3 regions of the Halomonas sp. PGE1 genome follow, and region 3 is predicted to be linked to each of the others. Evidence: predicted binding sites of a transcription regulator. Region 3 holds the regulator's gene; each other region holds the start of a gene.

Region 1 (4,490 bases), 1.5 Mb from region 3:
CCTCACCGACCATATCCGCACCGGCAAGCTGTTCGAGGACACCGGCCTTCCGCCCATGGACCCCAAGCAGGACCGCGCCATGATCTGCGGCAGCCCCGCCATGCTCGACGAGACCAGCGCGCTGCTCGACGACCTGGGCTTCAAGATCTCCCCGCGCATGGGCGAGCCCGGCGATTACGTGATCGAGCGGGCCTTCGTCGAGAAGTAAGCACCAGGCCTCAGGCCCCAAGCAAAACCCCCGGTGCCTAGGCATCGGGGGTTTTGTGTGTATCGCCCTTGAACTCAGGCTGGCTCTGCGGCGTTAGACCGCGTCCTTGCCCGTTTCACCGGTGCGGATGCGGATCACCTGCTCGAGAGGCGTCACGAAGATCTTGCCGTCGCCGATCTTGCCGGTGTTGGCGACTTGGGTGATGGCGTCGATCACCTTCTCGGCCATGTCGTCGTCCACGGCCACCTCCAGCTTCACCTTGGGCAGGAAGTCCACCACGTATTCGGCGCCGCGATAGAGCTCGGTGTGACCCTTCTGGCGACCGAACCCCTTCACCTCGGTCACGGTGATCCCCTGGACGCCGATCTCGGAGAGGGATTCCCTCACGTCGTCGAGCTTGAAGGGCTTGATGATGGCGGTCACCAGTTTCATGGTCGGACTCCTCGTCTGTTCGGTGCGGTGGCCGAGCCACCCGCTTGCGCCTGATCGTCCTCTAGCATACACCGCGGCGGGCGGGATGAAAAAAGGCCCCCGAAGGGGCCAGGTGGAGCATGCCGTCTCACATGGTGAGCATTGCCATCACTTCTTGGCGACGCTGAACTCGGGGTAGGCCTCCAGGCCGCACTCGGCCAGGTCGACGCCCTCGTATTCCTCTTCCTCGCTGACGCGGATGCCCATCACCGCCTTGAGCACCACCCAGACGAGCAGGCTGGCGAGGAAGACCCAGGCGAAGATGCCGACGATGCCGAGCAGCTGGGCGCCGAAGGTGGCGTCGCCGTTGGAGAGCGGCACCACCAGCAGGCCCCAGATGCCCACCACGCCGTGCACGGAGATGGCACCGACCGGGTCGTCGATCTTCAGCTTGTCCATGGCCACGATGGAGACCACCACGATGGCGCCGCCCACGGCACCGATCAGCGCCGCACCCAGCGCGGAGGGGGCCAGCGGCTCGGCGGTGATGGCCACCAGGCCGGCCAGGGCGCCGTTCAGGGTCATGGTCAGGTCCGCCTTGCGGAACCACAGCTTGGCCAGGATCAGGGCGGCGATCACGCCACCGGCGGCCGCGGCGTTGGTGTTGACCAGCACCTGGGCGACGTTGTTGGCGGAGTCCACATCGGAGACCTTGAGCTCGGAGCCGCCGTTGAAGCCGAACCAGCCCATCCACAGGATGAAGGTACCCAGGGTCGCCAGCGGCAGGTTGGCGCCGGGGATGGCGAAGATGCTGCCGTCCTTGCCGTACTTGCCCTTGCGGGGGCCGAGGATCAGCACGCCGGCGAGAGCCGCGGCGGCGCCTGCCATGTGCACGATGCCGGAGCCGGCGAAGTCGGAGAAGCCGGCGGCGTCGAGCCAGCCGCCGCCCCAGGTCCAGAAGCCGGAAACAGGGTAGATCACGGCGGTCATCACCACGGCGAAGGCCAGGAAGGCCCACAGCTTCATGCGCTCGGCCACGGCACCGGAGACGATGGACATGGCGGTGGCCACGAACACCACCTGGAAGAAGTAGTCGGCGCGCATGGAGTAGTAGGGGGCGTCATCGCCGCCGGCCAGCACCGCATCGACGCTGTTCTCGCCGCCCAGCAGGAAGCCCAGGTTGGGCAGGATGCCGCCCTCGGGGCTCGAGTACATGATGTAGTAGCCCACCAGCAGGTACATGGTGCAGGCGATGGCGAACAGCGCGATGTTCTTGGTGAGGATCTCGGCGGTGTTCTTGGAGCGGACCAGGCCGGCCTCGAGCATCGAGAAGCCGGCGGCCATCCACATCACCAGCACGCCGCAGATCAGGAAGTAGAAGGTATCGAGCGCATAGCTCAGCTCTGTCAGTTCACTCATGTCAGTCTCTCCAGAGGCAGGAAACGATCAGACGGCGTCGGCACCGCGTTCACCGGTGCGGATGCGGATGACATCCTCGAGCGGGGTCACGAAGACCTTGCCGTCGCCGATCTTGCCGCTGTTGGCGGCGCCGCAGATGGCATCCAGGACGGTCTCCAGGCGGCTGTCGTCCACGGCGACCTCGACCTTGACCTTGGGCAGGAAGTCGACGACGTACTCGGCGCCGCGATAGAGCTCGGTGTGCCCCTTCTGGCGGCCGAAGCCCTTGACCTCGGTGACGGTGATGCCCTGAACGCCGTTGTCGGCCAGCGCCTCGCGGACGTCGTCCAGCTTGAATGGCTTGATGATGGCGGTGATGAGTTTCATCCCTTGTCTCCCCGGTTGCGTTGGGTATGGGCACGGCGGCCGCATGCCCTGCTACTGCGTCAAACGTGCCAATGCTTGGTAAATGCATCTAAAAACAGCTGGTTGGGTGGGGGTTGCGGCCGCGTGGCCGATCTCCCGGGGAAGGGCGGGCGGGCGGTTGCACCGTGCTGGTGCCGGGTCATGGTGCAGGCGCGCCATCCTGGCGCATCGGCAGGGCATGCGTTCGCGGCGGGCCATGCGTATCCTGTAGCCGGCATTCCACACGTTCAGGAGAGACCCATGGTGAGCCATGACCGTATCAGCCGACTGGCCCAGCAGATCGGCGAGCGCCTGCAGGGCGCGTCCCAGGCGCCGGAGGAGGTGCAGAAGGGGATTCAGCAGGTGGTGCGCGGCGCCTTCGACCGCCTGGAGCTGGTCTCCCGGGAGGACTTCGACATCCTGATGGATGTGCTGCAGCGCACCCGCGCCCGCGTCGAGGCGCTGGAGCAGCAGGTGGCGGCGCTGGAGACGCTGCTCGAGGAACGCACCGCCGAGGTGCCGGCGCCGTCAGCGGCGGCCCCCGAGGCTCCCGAGGAGGATGCCGGCGGCGGCGAAGTCGGCCGCTGAGCCTGGCGGGCAGGCCGGCGCCTACTGGGCTAGCCTGAGGGCAGGATTCCAGGCGAGGGAACGCCCATGACGCTGGCGATCGTCCATACCCGTGCGGGCCTCGGCCTCGAGGCCCCCGAGGTGCAGGTGGAGGTGCATCTGGCCAATGGCCTGCCGGGGATGACCCTGGTGGGGCTGCCGGAGGCGGCGGTGAAGGAGAGCCGCGAGCGGGTGCGCAGCGCCCTGGTCAACGCCGGCTTCGACTACCCCCTGCGCCGCATCACCCTCAACCTGGCTCCCGCCGACCTGCCCAAGGAGGGTGGGCGCTTCGACCTGCCCATCGCCCTGGGACTGCTGCTGGCCTCGGGGCAGCTGCCCCCGGAGGCCCTGGCGGACATCGAGAGCGTCGGCGAGCTGGCCCTGGACGGTGGCCTGCGCCCGATCACCGGTGTGCTGCCCCTGGCCCTGGCCACCCGCCGTGCCAGGCGGCGGCTGATCGTGCCCCGGGCCAACGCCGAGGAGGCGGCGCTCGCCGGCGACCTCGAGGTGCTGCCCGCCGACCACCTGCTGGACGTGGTCGCTCATCTGCTGGGCCAGACGCCCATCGCGCCGCACCGGCTGGCGTCTCCGCCGGAGGCGGCGACATCGCTGCCCGATCTCGCCGAGGTGCGCGGCCAGTACCAGGCGCGCCGCGCCCTGGAGGTGGCCGCCGCGGGCTCCCACAACCTGCTCTTCGCCGGCCCGCCGGGCACTGGCAAGACCATGCTGGCCAGCCGCCTGCCGGGCATCCTGCCGCCGCTGACCGAGGAGGAGGCGCTGGAGGTGGCGGCGGTGCGTTCGGTCAGCGGCCTGCCGCTGGCCGCCGAGTGGGGTCGCCGCCCCTTTCGGGCGCCGCACCATACCGCCAGCGCCGTGGCCCTGGTAGGCGGCGGCTCGAAGCCGCGACCCGGAGAGATCTCGCTGGCCCACCACGGGGTGCTGTTCCTCGACGAGCTGCCGGAGTTCTCGCGCCACGTGCTGGAGGTGATGCGCGAGCCCATGGAATCGGGCCAGATCCATATCGCCCGGGCCAGCCACCAGCGCCGCTTTCCGGCTCGCTTCCAGCTGGTGGCGGCCATGAATCCCTGCCCCTGCGGCCATCTGGGGGACCCGCGGCAGGCCTGCCACTGCACCGCGGCCCAGATCCAGCGCTACCAGGCGCGGCTCTCCGGGCCGCTGCTCGATCGCATCGACCTGCAGGTGGAGGTGCCGGCGCTGCCGCCGGAGCAGCTCACGGCGGCGACGACGGGGGAGTCCTCGGCGATCGTCCGCCGGCGGGTGATGGCCGCGCGGGAACGGCAGCTGGCGCGGGGGGCGCTGAATGCCCACCTGGCGGGGCGGGAGCTGGAGGCGGCCTGCGACCTCGCCAGCGCCGACCGGGCCTGGCTGGCGCAGGTGCTGGAGCGGCTCAGGCTCTCGGCGCGGGCCTACCACCGGGTGCTGCGGGTGGCGCTGACCCTGG
Region 2 (4,490 bases), 1.5 Mb from region 3:
GAGTTGCTGGCCGCCGAGGGCGTGCAGGCGGCGCTGCTCAACCTGGGGCTGCCGGACGCCTATGTGGAACACGGCAAGCCCGCCGAGCTGCTCGCCGAGTGCGGCCTGGATGCCGCGGGCATCGAGGCCGCGATTCGCGCCCGGCTGGGCGAGTAGATCGCCCGCTGGCCCACCAGCGGTGGCCACCATGCGAAGGGGCCTTCCAACATGGAAGGCCCCTTCTCTCTATGCGGCCTATGCGGCTCGCGGTGCGCTCAGCCCTTGCGTTCGATATCCACGTCGCTGGCCTGGGTGAAGTCGCCCAGCGCCATCATGTGGCCGAGCTTGCCGGCCTTGGTGGAGAGGTACTGCTCGTTGTGGGGGTTGAGCCCGGTGGTCAGCGGGACGCGTTCCGCGATGTGCACACCGGCGCTGGTCAGAGCCTCGACCTTGCGCGGGTTGTTGGTCATCAGCCTGAGCGAGGCGATGCCCAGATGCTCGAGCATCGGCACGCAGAGGTCGTAGCGACGCAGGTCGGCGCCGAAGCCGAGCTGCTCGTTGGCCTCCACGGTGTCGGCCCCCTGGTCCTGCAGGTGGTACGCACGGATCTTGTTGAGCAGGCCGATGCCGCGCCCCTCCTGGCGCAGGTAGAGCAGCACCCCGCGCCCCTCGTCGGCGATGCGCTTGAGCGCCTCCTGGAGCTGGTAGCCGCAGTCGCAGCGCATCGAGAAGAGGGCGTCGCCGGTCAGGCACTCGGAGTGGACCCGCCCCAGCACCGGCTCGCCGTCGGCCACGTCGCCCAGGGTGAGGGCGATATGGTCCTTGCCGGTGGCCTCGTCCTCGAAGCCGTGCATGGTGAAGGTGGCCCAGGGGGTGGGCAGTCGAGAGGCGGCGATGAAGCGAATCGTCACTGGGTACCTCGGTATCAGGCCGCGGGCGGTGCCGCAGAGTGGTGGGCCATTCTAGCAGGAACGGCGGCGTGGCTCACGGGCAGGTTGAGATCAGGCCGAGCCGGCGCTGCCACCACCGTGGAGCTTGGCCTCGGTCAAGCCTGGCGTGCGGTGATGCGCTACAATGGCGCGACATTTCCCGTGGATGACCGCCTGCATGGAACTCAAGAACGATCGCTTTCTGCGCGCCCTGGCGCGTCAGCCTGTCGACCGCACCCCGGTATGGATGATGCGCCAGGCCGGCCGCTACCTGCCGGAGTACCGCGCCACCCGCGCCGAGGCCGGCGACTTCATGGATCTCTGCCGCAACCATGACCTAGCCTGCGAGGTGACCCTGCAGCCGCTGGAGCGCTATCCGCTGGACGCGGCGATCCTCTTCTCGGATATCCTCACCATTCCCGATGCCATGGGCCTGGGGCTCTACTTCGAGACCGGCGAGGGGCCGAAATTCCGCAAGCCGGTGCGCACCGCCGAGGACGTGGCGGCGCTCAGCGTGCCCGATGCCGAGCGCGACCTGGACTACGTGATGCGGGCGGTCTCCACCATCCGCCGCGAGCTCAACGGCCGGGTGCCGCTGATCGGCTTCTCCGGCAGCCCCTGGACGCTCGCCACCTACATGGTGGAGGGCAGCTCCAGTAAGGACTTCCGCCACGTCAAGACGATGCTCTACGACACGCCCAGCGTGATGCATGACCTGCTCGACACCCTGGCCACGGCGGTCACCGAGTACCTCAACGCCCAGATTCGCGCCGGCGCCCAGGCGGTGCAGATCTTCGATACCTGGGGCGGCGTACTCTCCACCCCGGCCTACCTGGAGTTCTCGCTGCGCTACATGGAGCAGATCGTCGCCGGCCTGATCCGCGAGCACGACGGGCACAAGATACCAGTGATCCTGTTCACCAAGAACGGCGGCCAGTGGCTCGAGGACATCGCCCTGGCGGGCCCCGATGCGGTGGGCCTGGACTGGACGACGGAATTGTCCGATGCCCGCGCCCGGGTCGGCCACAAGGTGGCGCTGCAGGGCAACCTGGACCCCAACGTGCTGTTTGCCCGTCCTGCGGCGATTCGTGCCGAGGTGGCGCGCATCCTCGACAGCTACGGCGCAGGGCCCGGCCACGTCTTCAACCTGGGCCACGGCATCAGCCAGTTCACCAACCCGGACAACGTCACCGCCTTCATGGAGGCGCTGCACGAGCTGAGCCCGGCCTACCACCGCCGGATCCAGCATGGCTGAGAGGCCCCTGCTGACCTGGCTTGAACGTCTACACGACCGGCGCCGCCTTTGGGCGGCGCTGGCCGTTCTCGGGGCGCTGGCCATCGCCCTGGGCAGCCTGACGCCGGGCAGCCAGATGCCCTCGAACCTGCCGTGGGACAAGCTCAACCACTTCATCGGCTATGCGGGCCTCGCCGGGCTGATTGGCCTGGCCGGGGTGCGCCTGCCGCTCGCCTTCCTGGTTGCCGTGCTCTACGGCATCGCCATCGAATACGCCCAGATCCCGGTGCCGGGCCGCAGCGGCGGCGACTGGGCCGATATCCTCGCCAACTCCCTCGGTGCTACCTTCGCGGTGCTGCTGCTGGCAGCCTTCCGGCGCTGGCTGCGCTGAGCCCCTGCCCAGTCGACCCTCGTCCGTGCATGCACCCGAATGGTGAGCGGCTTCGCGAGGCCGCGCGATATGGTGCGCGGCACCCGGGCGGGGCCGCCGCCGCTTGCGTTGAAATGGCGCGATCGCGGCAGGCTAACCGGGTTGGAACGATCCTTGCTAGTGTCCAGAGACGTGCTCCGGCACGTCTTAACAATGGACAACGATCTCATCTAGCGAGGGACGATCCCCATGCTGAACAAGAAGAACAAGCTGATGCTGCTGGCCTCCGCCGGCGCCCTGACCCTGGCCGCCGCCGGTGTCGCCCAGGCCTCCACCCTGGAGGAGACCCGCAACCGCGGGGCGGTGCAGTGTGGCGTCAGCGACGGCCTCCCGGGCTTCTCGGCCCCGGATGACGAGGGCGAGTGGCAGGGCCTGGACGTCGACGTCTGTCGCGCCGTGGCCGCCGCGGTCTTCGGCGACGCCGAGGCGGTGCGCTACGTGTCGCTCAACGCCGTGGAGCGCTTCACCGCGCTGCAGTCCGGCGAGGTGGACGTGCTCTCCCGCAACACCACCTGGACCACCACCCGCGACACCACCCTGGGCCTAAACTTCACCGGGGTGACCTTCTACGACGGCATCGGCTTCATGATCCACACCGAGATGGGCATCGACAGCGCCAAGGAGCTCGACGGGGCGGCGATCTGCGTGCAGTCCGGCACCACCACCGAGCTCAACGTCGCCGACTACTTCCGCGCCAATGGCATGGAGTTCGACCCCATCGTCTTCGATACCTCTGAGCAGACCGTGGGCGGCTACGAGGCCGGCCGCTGCGACGTGCTCACCTCGGATACCTCCCAGCTGGCCGCCCTGCGCATCCAGCTCTCCGATCCGGACGCCTCCAAGATTCTGCCGGAGATCATCTCCAAGGAGCCGCTGGGGCCGGTGGTGCGCCAGGGCGATGACCAGTGGTTCAACATCGTGAAGTGGTCGCTGTTTGCCATGCTCAACGCCGAGGAGATGGGCATCACCAGCGACAACGTCGACGAGATGCTCGAGTCCGATGACCCGGACATCGCGCGCCTGCTTGGCCAGGACGGCAACTACGGCGAGGGCATGGGCCTCTCCGCCGACTGGGCCTACCAGATCGTCAAGCAGGTGGGGAACTACGGCGAGAGCTTCGAGCGCAACGTCGGCATGGACTCCCCGCTGGAGATCGAGCGCGGGCTCAACGCCCTGTGGACCGACGGCGGTATCCAGTACGCCCCGCCGATCCGCTGAGCCCGGAGGCCGGGGCGGCACCCCTCGCCCCGGCGCCTTCCCTGCAGGCCGTCCCGGCAGATCCGGGGCGGCCGGCGTGAATCCTGCTTGACGGATCCAGGCGGAGACTTCCCATGTCCGTTCGACACCCGGCCCGCCGCCCTGCGGGCCCACGCCCCCCGTTCTGGCGCGACCGCGCCAAGCGGGCGCTCTTCTTCCAGGTGCTGCTGCTGGCCGCCGTTGCGGCCTTCATGCTCACCATCATCGGCAACACCCAGGACAACCTCGCCGCGCGAGGCATCACCACCGGCTTCGGCTTCCTGGGCAACACCGCGGGCTTCGGCATCGTCCAGAGCCTGATCGACTACTCTTCCCAGAGCACCTATGGCCGCACCTTCCTGGTGGGGCTGCTCAATACCCTGCTGGTCTCGGCCCTGGGGGTGCTGGCGGCGACCGTCATCGGCTTCACCGTGGGCATCGCACGGCTCTCGCCCAACTGGCTGATCGCCCGGCTGGCCAGCGGCTACATCGAGACCTTCCGCAACATCCCGCTGCTGCTGCAGATCTTCTTCTGGTACTTCGCGGTGCTGCGGACCCTGCCGGCGGCCCGCGACAGCCTCACCTTCGGCGAGGTGATCTTCCTCAACGTGCGCGGCCTCTACCTGCCGGAACCGCAGTTCGAATCGGGCTTCGGGCTGGTGCCGCTGGCCACCCTGGTGGC
Region 3 (4,490 bases):
AGCTTGCGTTGCGGCACGCTCAACTTCCTTGATGAGGAGTGACGTCGGTCGCCGGGTCCGGCAACGGGAGCAGGGTGTCATGGATGCCCAGCTCGCGATGGCGGAGCCGGACCAGGGGGTGGGAGGCGGCCAGGCTCGCGGCCAGGCGCTCCGCCAGGTAGACCGAGCGGTGCTGGCCGCCGGTGCAGCCGATGGCCACCGTGAGGTAGCTGCGGTGGCTGGCCAGGTAGGCGGGCAGCCAGCGCTCCACCCAGGCCTGGATATCGGCGCGCATTGCCTCCACCAGGGGGTAGGTCTCGAGGAACTCGATGACCGGCGCGTCGCGGCCGGTGCTGGCGCGCAGCTGCGGGTCCCAGTAGGGGTTGGGCAGGCAGCGCGCATCGAACACCAGGTCGGCGTCCAGCGGCACGCCGCGCTTGAAGCCGAAGGACTCGAAGGTGAGGGTGAGCTGGTCGGGCTGGTGGAGTGCCACCTGGTCGGCGATACGGCGCCTCAGTTCGTGGACCGATAGCCGTGAGGTATCGATGACCAGGTCGGCCAGGTCGCGGATCTCGGCGAGGGCCAGCTCCTCGGAATCGATCGCCTCGGCCAGGGTCATCTGGCTGTCCCGCGTCAGCGGATGGCGGCGTCGGGTGGCGGAGTAGCGCTCGAGCAGGATGCGCGCATCGGCGGTGAGGTAGATCACCTGGCAGGCGATGCCGCGGGCCTGGAGCGCCTGCAGCTGGGCGGGAAAGCTCTGCAGGGCCTGCGGCAGGTTGCGGGCGTCGATGCTGACGGCGATGGAGGAGCGTGGCGACTCCGAACTACCCAGCTCATCGACCAGCGAGCCGAGCAGCATGGCCGGGAGGTTGTCGATGGCGTAGTAGCCGAGATCCTCCAGGGCCTGCAGCGCGATCGACTTGCCCGAGCCGGAGCGGCCGCTGATGATCACGAGCTGCATGGGGGATCTCCTGGTCGTCAATCTGGCCGGGTGCCCGTGGGCGCTATCCCTGCCGTCGAATCGCCTCGATGAGCCGTTCGTGGAGCTCGCGCTGGCTTTCGCTGCGGCGCAGCCCGCTGCGGGTGTCGGCGTCGTTCATCACCCCGGCCACCTGGGCCAGCAAGGCGAGGTGGGCGTCATCGGCCTCCTCGGGGACCAGCAGCACGAACACCAGGTCGACGGGTTCGCCGTCGATGGCGTCGAAGTCCACCGGCTCGGCCAGCTTCAGGAAGCCGGCGATGGGGGCCTTGCAGTGGGGGCTTCTGGCGTGGGGGATGGCCACCCCGTTGCCGATGCCGGTGCTGCCCAGGCGTTCGCGCCCGATCAGCCGGCTGAACACCTCCTGGCTGTCGAGGCTCGGCGTATTCTGGGCGATGAAGGTGCTGAAGAACTCCAGCACCCGTTTCTTGCTGCCCCCGGGCACGCCGAACAGGGTGCGCTCCGGGGGCAGGATGGCTTCCAGTGACATGATGGGCTCAACGAGCGCCGGCGCCCTGGGCGCGGGCCTGGGCCTTCTCCTTGTGCTTGACCAGCTGGCGATCCAGCTTGTCGGCCAGAGCGTCGATGGCGGCGTACATGTCAGCGTCCTGGGCTTCGGCATGCAGGTCGGCGCCGGCGGCATGCAGGGTGCAGGCGGCGTGCTGGCGCTCCTTCTCCACGGACAGGGTCACCTGCACGTTGGTGATGTTGTCGTAGTGGCGCTCCACGCGAGCCAGCTTTTCGTCCACATAGCCACGCAGGGCATCGGTCAGTTCCACATGATGGCCGGTGATATTGACTTGCATGACACGCTCCTTGCTCGTTGGTTGTGGGTCGATTGTAACCCTTTTTCCTGCCTTGCATACCCCCCGGCCTGCCGCCGCCGCGGCGGGCCTGATGCAGGTCAGCGAAGCGTCTGCCGGCGGCGGTTCGCTAATGACTCCCCAGGCGTCACGGAGCATGCTGGGGGGTAGGCCTACCGCAGCCGCTTGCGCTCGCTGGAGGAGGGGATGCTCATGGCCTCGCGGGTGACTGTGGTGAGCGCGACGGCCCGCCTGGGCTACCTCAGCCGCTTGCGTTCGCTGGAGGAGGGGATGCCCATGGCCTCGCGGTACTTGGCGACCGTCCGCCTGGCCACCTGGATGCCGGCCTCCTCGAGCAGGGTCACCAGCTTGCTGTCGGAGAGCGGCTTGCGCGGCGGCTCCTCCTGGATCAGCTTGCGGATCCGTGCGCGGATCGCGGTGCTGGAGTGGGCGTCGCCCTCGCCGTTGCCGCCCACCTGGCTGGAGAAGAAGAACTTCAGCTCGAACACCCCCCGGGGAGTGTGGATGTATTTCTGGGTGGTGACCCGGGAGATGGTCGATTCGTGCATCTCCACGGCCTGGGCGATGTCGGCCAGGATCAGCGGCTTCATCGCCTCCTCGCCCTGCTCCAGGAAGTCGAGCTGGCGGGCCATGATCTCGCGGCCCACCCGCAACAGGGTGTCGTTGCGGCTGGAGAGGCTCTTCATCAGCCAGCGCGCCTCCTGCAGGTGGTCCTTGAGGAACTGGTTGTCCTGGCTCTTGTCGGCGCGGCGGATCAGCGCCGCGTAGTCGGGCTGGATGCGCAGCCGGGGCAGCGCCTCCTGGTTGAGCTCCACGTGCCAGCCGCGGCTGTCCTGGCGTGCCACCAGGTCGGGGATCACGTAGTCGTTCTCGAGGCTGGAGTAAGCGCTTCCGGGGCGCGGGTCCAGGGAGCGGACCAGGGCGATGGCCGTTTCCAGGGCGTCGTCGTCGAGGCCGAGGCGGCGCTTGAGCAGGCGACGGTCGTCGCCGGCCAGGGCCTCGAGGAACTGGCGCACCAGGCGGCGCGCCTGGGGCAGCAACGGGGTGTCGTCGGGCAGGGCGGCGAGCTGCAGCATCAGGCACTCGCGCAGGTCCCGGGCGAAGACGCCGGTGGGCTCGAACTGCTGCAGGCGCAGCAGCACCTGCTCCACCTCGGCGCTGCGCAGCCCGCCGAGCCCCTGGGACTTGAGGCCGTCGCGGATCTCGTCGAGGGATTGCGCCAGGTAGCCCGCGCTGTCCACGGCATCGATCAGGCTCTCGGCGATCTGCTGCTCGCGGGGGTCGAGGTCGGTCATCGCCAGCTGCCAGGCCAGGTGGCCCTGCAGGCTCTGTGCGCTCGCCTCGCGCTCGAAATCGGGGCCCTCGCCGCCGGCCGGCGCCCCCAGGTCCTGGTAGGTGTCCGACCAGTCGCTGTCGGTGCTGAGCTCGTCGGGAATCTCGCTGGCCCAGTCGTCCTCGGGGGCCTCGCTCACCGCCTGCTCGCCGAAGCCCTCGTCGAGCTCCAGCATGGGATTTGACTCCAGGGCCTGCTGGATCTCCTGGCGCAGGTCGAGGGTGGAGAGCTGCAGCAGGGCAATCGCCTGCTGCAACTGGGGCGTCATGGTCAGCTGCGTGCCGACGCGGAGCTGAAGGGAGGCTTTCATGGCCATCGTGATCGTCTGCCCTCTTGTGCCGGGAAGTGGCCGGAAGGCCTCACCCTAGCGCGGGCGACGCGGGCATGCAAGCGCTTGTTAAGCAACTTCTGTGCCACCCGCAATCGGTATGCCGTCATCTAATAACGACAGGCATATCAGGGGATTGTGGTCAGAGCCGGAAGTCCTCGCCCAGGTAGACCTCGCGCACCCGCTGGTTGGCGAGGATCGCCTCGGCGTTGCCCTCGGCGATGATCTTGCCGTCACCGACGATGTAGGCGGTGTCGCAGATATCCAGGGTCTCGCGCACGTTGTGGTCGGTGATCAGCACGCCGATGCCGCGGGCCTTGAGCTGGCGGATGACCCCCTTGATCTCGCCCACCGAAATGGGGTCGACGCCGGCGAAGGGCTCGTCGAGCAGGATGAAGGCGGGCTCCGTGGCCAGGGCCCGGGCGATCTCCACCCGCCGTCGCTCGCCGCCGGAGAGGCTCATGCCGAGGTTGTCGCGGATATGGGTCACGTGAAACTCCTCGAGCAGCTGCTCGAGGCGGGCGCGGCGCCCCTCACGGTCGAGATCCTTGCGGGTCTCGAGGATCGCCATGATGTTGTCGGCCACCGACAGCTTGCGGAAGATCGACGCCTCCTGGGGCAGGTAGCCGATGCCGGCCCGGGCGCGCTGGTGCATGGCGGCCCGGGACAGGTCCAGGCCGTCGATGGCCACCTCGCCGGCGTCGGCGCGCACCAGTCCCACGATCATGTAGAAGGAGGTGGTCTTGCCGGCGCCGTTGGGGCCGAGCAGGCCGACGATGCTGCCCTGGCGGATGGCCAGGCTGATGTCCTGGACAACGCGGCGACGCTTGTAGCTCTTGGCCAGGTGGCGGGCATGGAGGGTCTTCATGGGCGGCCTTACTGCTCGGGCTGTAGGGTCATGCGGATGCGCTGGCGTCCTTCGACACCCTCGCCCTCGCTGCGGGCCTGGACCACGCGGCGGTCGAGGAAGTACTCCAGATAGCCGCCGTCGAAGGTATCGCCGCCCTGGTGCAGCTCGGCGCGGTCGATCAGCTCCATACGCCGCTC

What was found. The regulator sigma-54, encoded in region 3, starts transcription at its own class of promoters, with help from an activator protein. The targets are predictions, from matches to a motif close to TGGCACNNNNNTTGCTNT.
Region 1: a site for sigma-54 is predicted at 2,458-2,475, ahead of HIR79_RS00600 (P-II family nitrogen regulator). Genes of this name have one in related genera too.
Region 2: a site for sigma-54 is predicted at 2,676-2,693, ahead of HIR79_RS00655 (amino acid ABC transporter substrate-binding protein). Genes of this name have one in related genera too.

The regions. Positions count from the first base shown of each region.
Region 1 is NZ_CP053032.1:114,720-119,209, reverse strand. It holds gene HIR79_RS00615 (ferredoxin--NADP reductase) at 1-208, shown strand, start outside; gene glnK (P-II family nitrogen regulator) at 302-640, opposite strand; gene HIR79_RS00605 (ammonium transporter AmtB) at 788-2,038, opposite strand; gene HIR79_RS00600 (P-II family nitrogen regulator) at 2,066-2,404, opposite strand; gene HIR79_RS00595 (accessory factor UbiK family protein) at 2,684-3,010, shown strand; gene HIR79_RS00590 (YifB family Mg chelatase-like AAA ATPase) at 3,077-4,490, shown strand, end outside.
Region 2 is NZ_CP053032.1:125,265-129,754, reverse strand. It holds gene dxs (1-deoxy-D-xylulose-5-phosphate synthase) at 1-156, shown strand, start outside; gene ribA (GTP cyclohydrolase II) at 255-890, opposite strand; gene hemE (uroporphyrinogen decarboxylase) at 1,087-2,163, shown strand; gene HIR79_RS00660 (VanZ family protein) at 2,156-2,533, shown strand; gene HIR79_RS00655 (amino acid ABC transporter substrate-binding protein) at 2,762-3,790, shown strand; gene HIR79_RS00650 (amino acid ABC transporter permease) at 3,904-4,490, shown strand, end outside.
Region 3 is NZ_CP053032.1:1,632,269-1,636,758, forward strand. It holds gene HIR79_RS07675 (HPr family phosphocarrier protein) at 1-17, opposite strand, end outside; gene rapZ (RNase adapter RapZ) at 20-940, opposite strand; gene ptsN (PTS IIA-like nitrogen regulatory protein PtsN) at 984-1,448, opposite strand; gene hpf (ribosome hibernation-promoting factor, HPF/YfiA family) at 1,456-1,764, opposite strand; gene HIR79_RS07695 (RNA polymerase factor sigma-54) at 2,019-3,431, opposite strand; gene lptB (LPS export ABC transporter ATP-binding protein) at 3,586-4,311, opposite strand; gene lptA (lipopolysaccharide transport periplasmic protein LptA) at 4,320-4,490, opposite strand, start outside.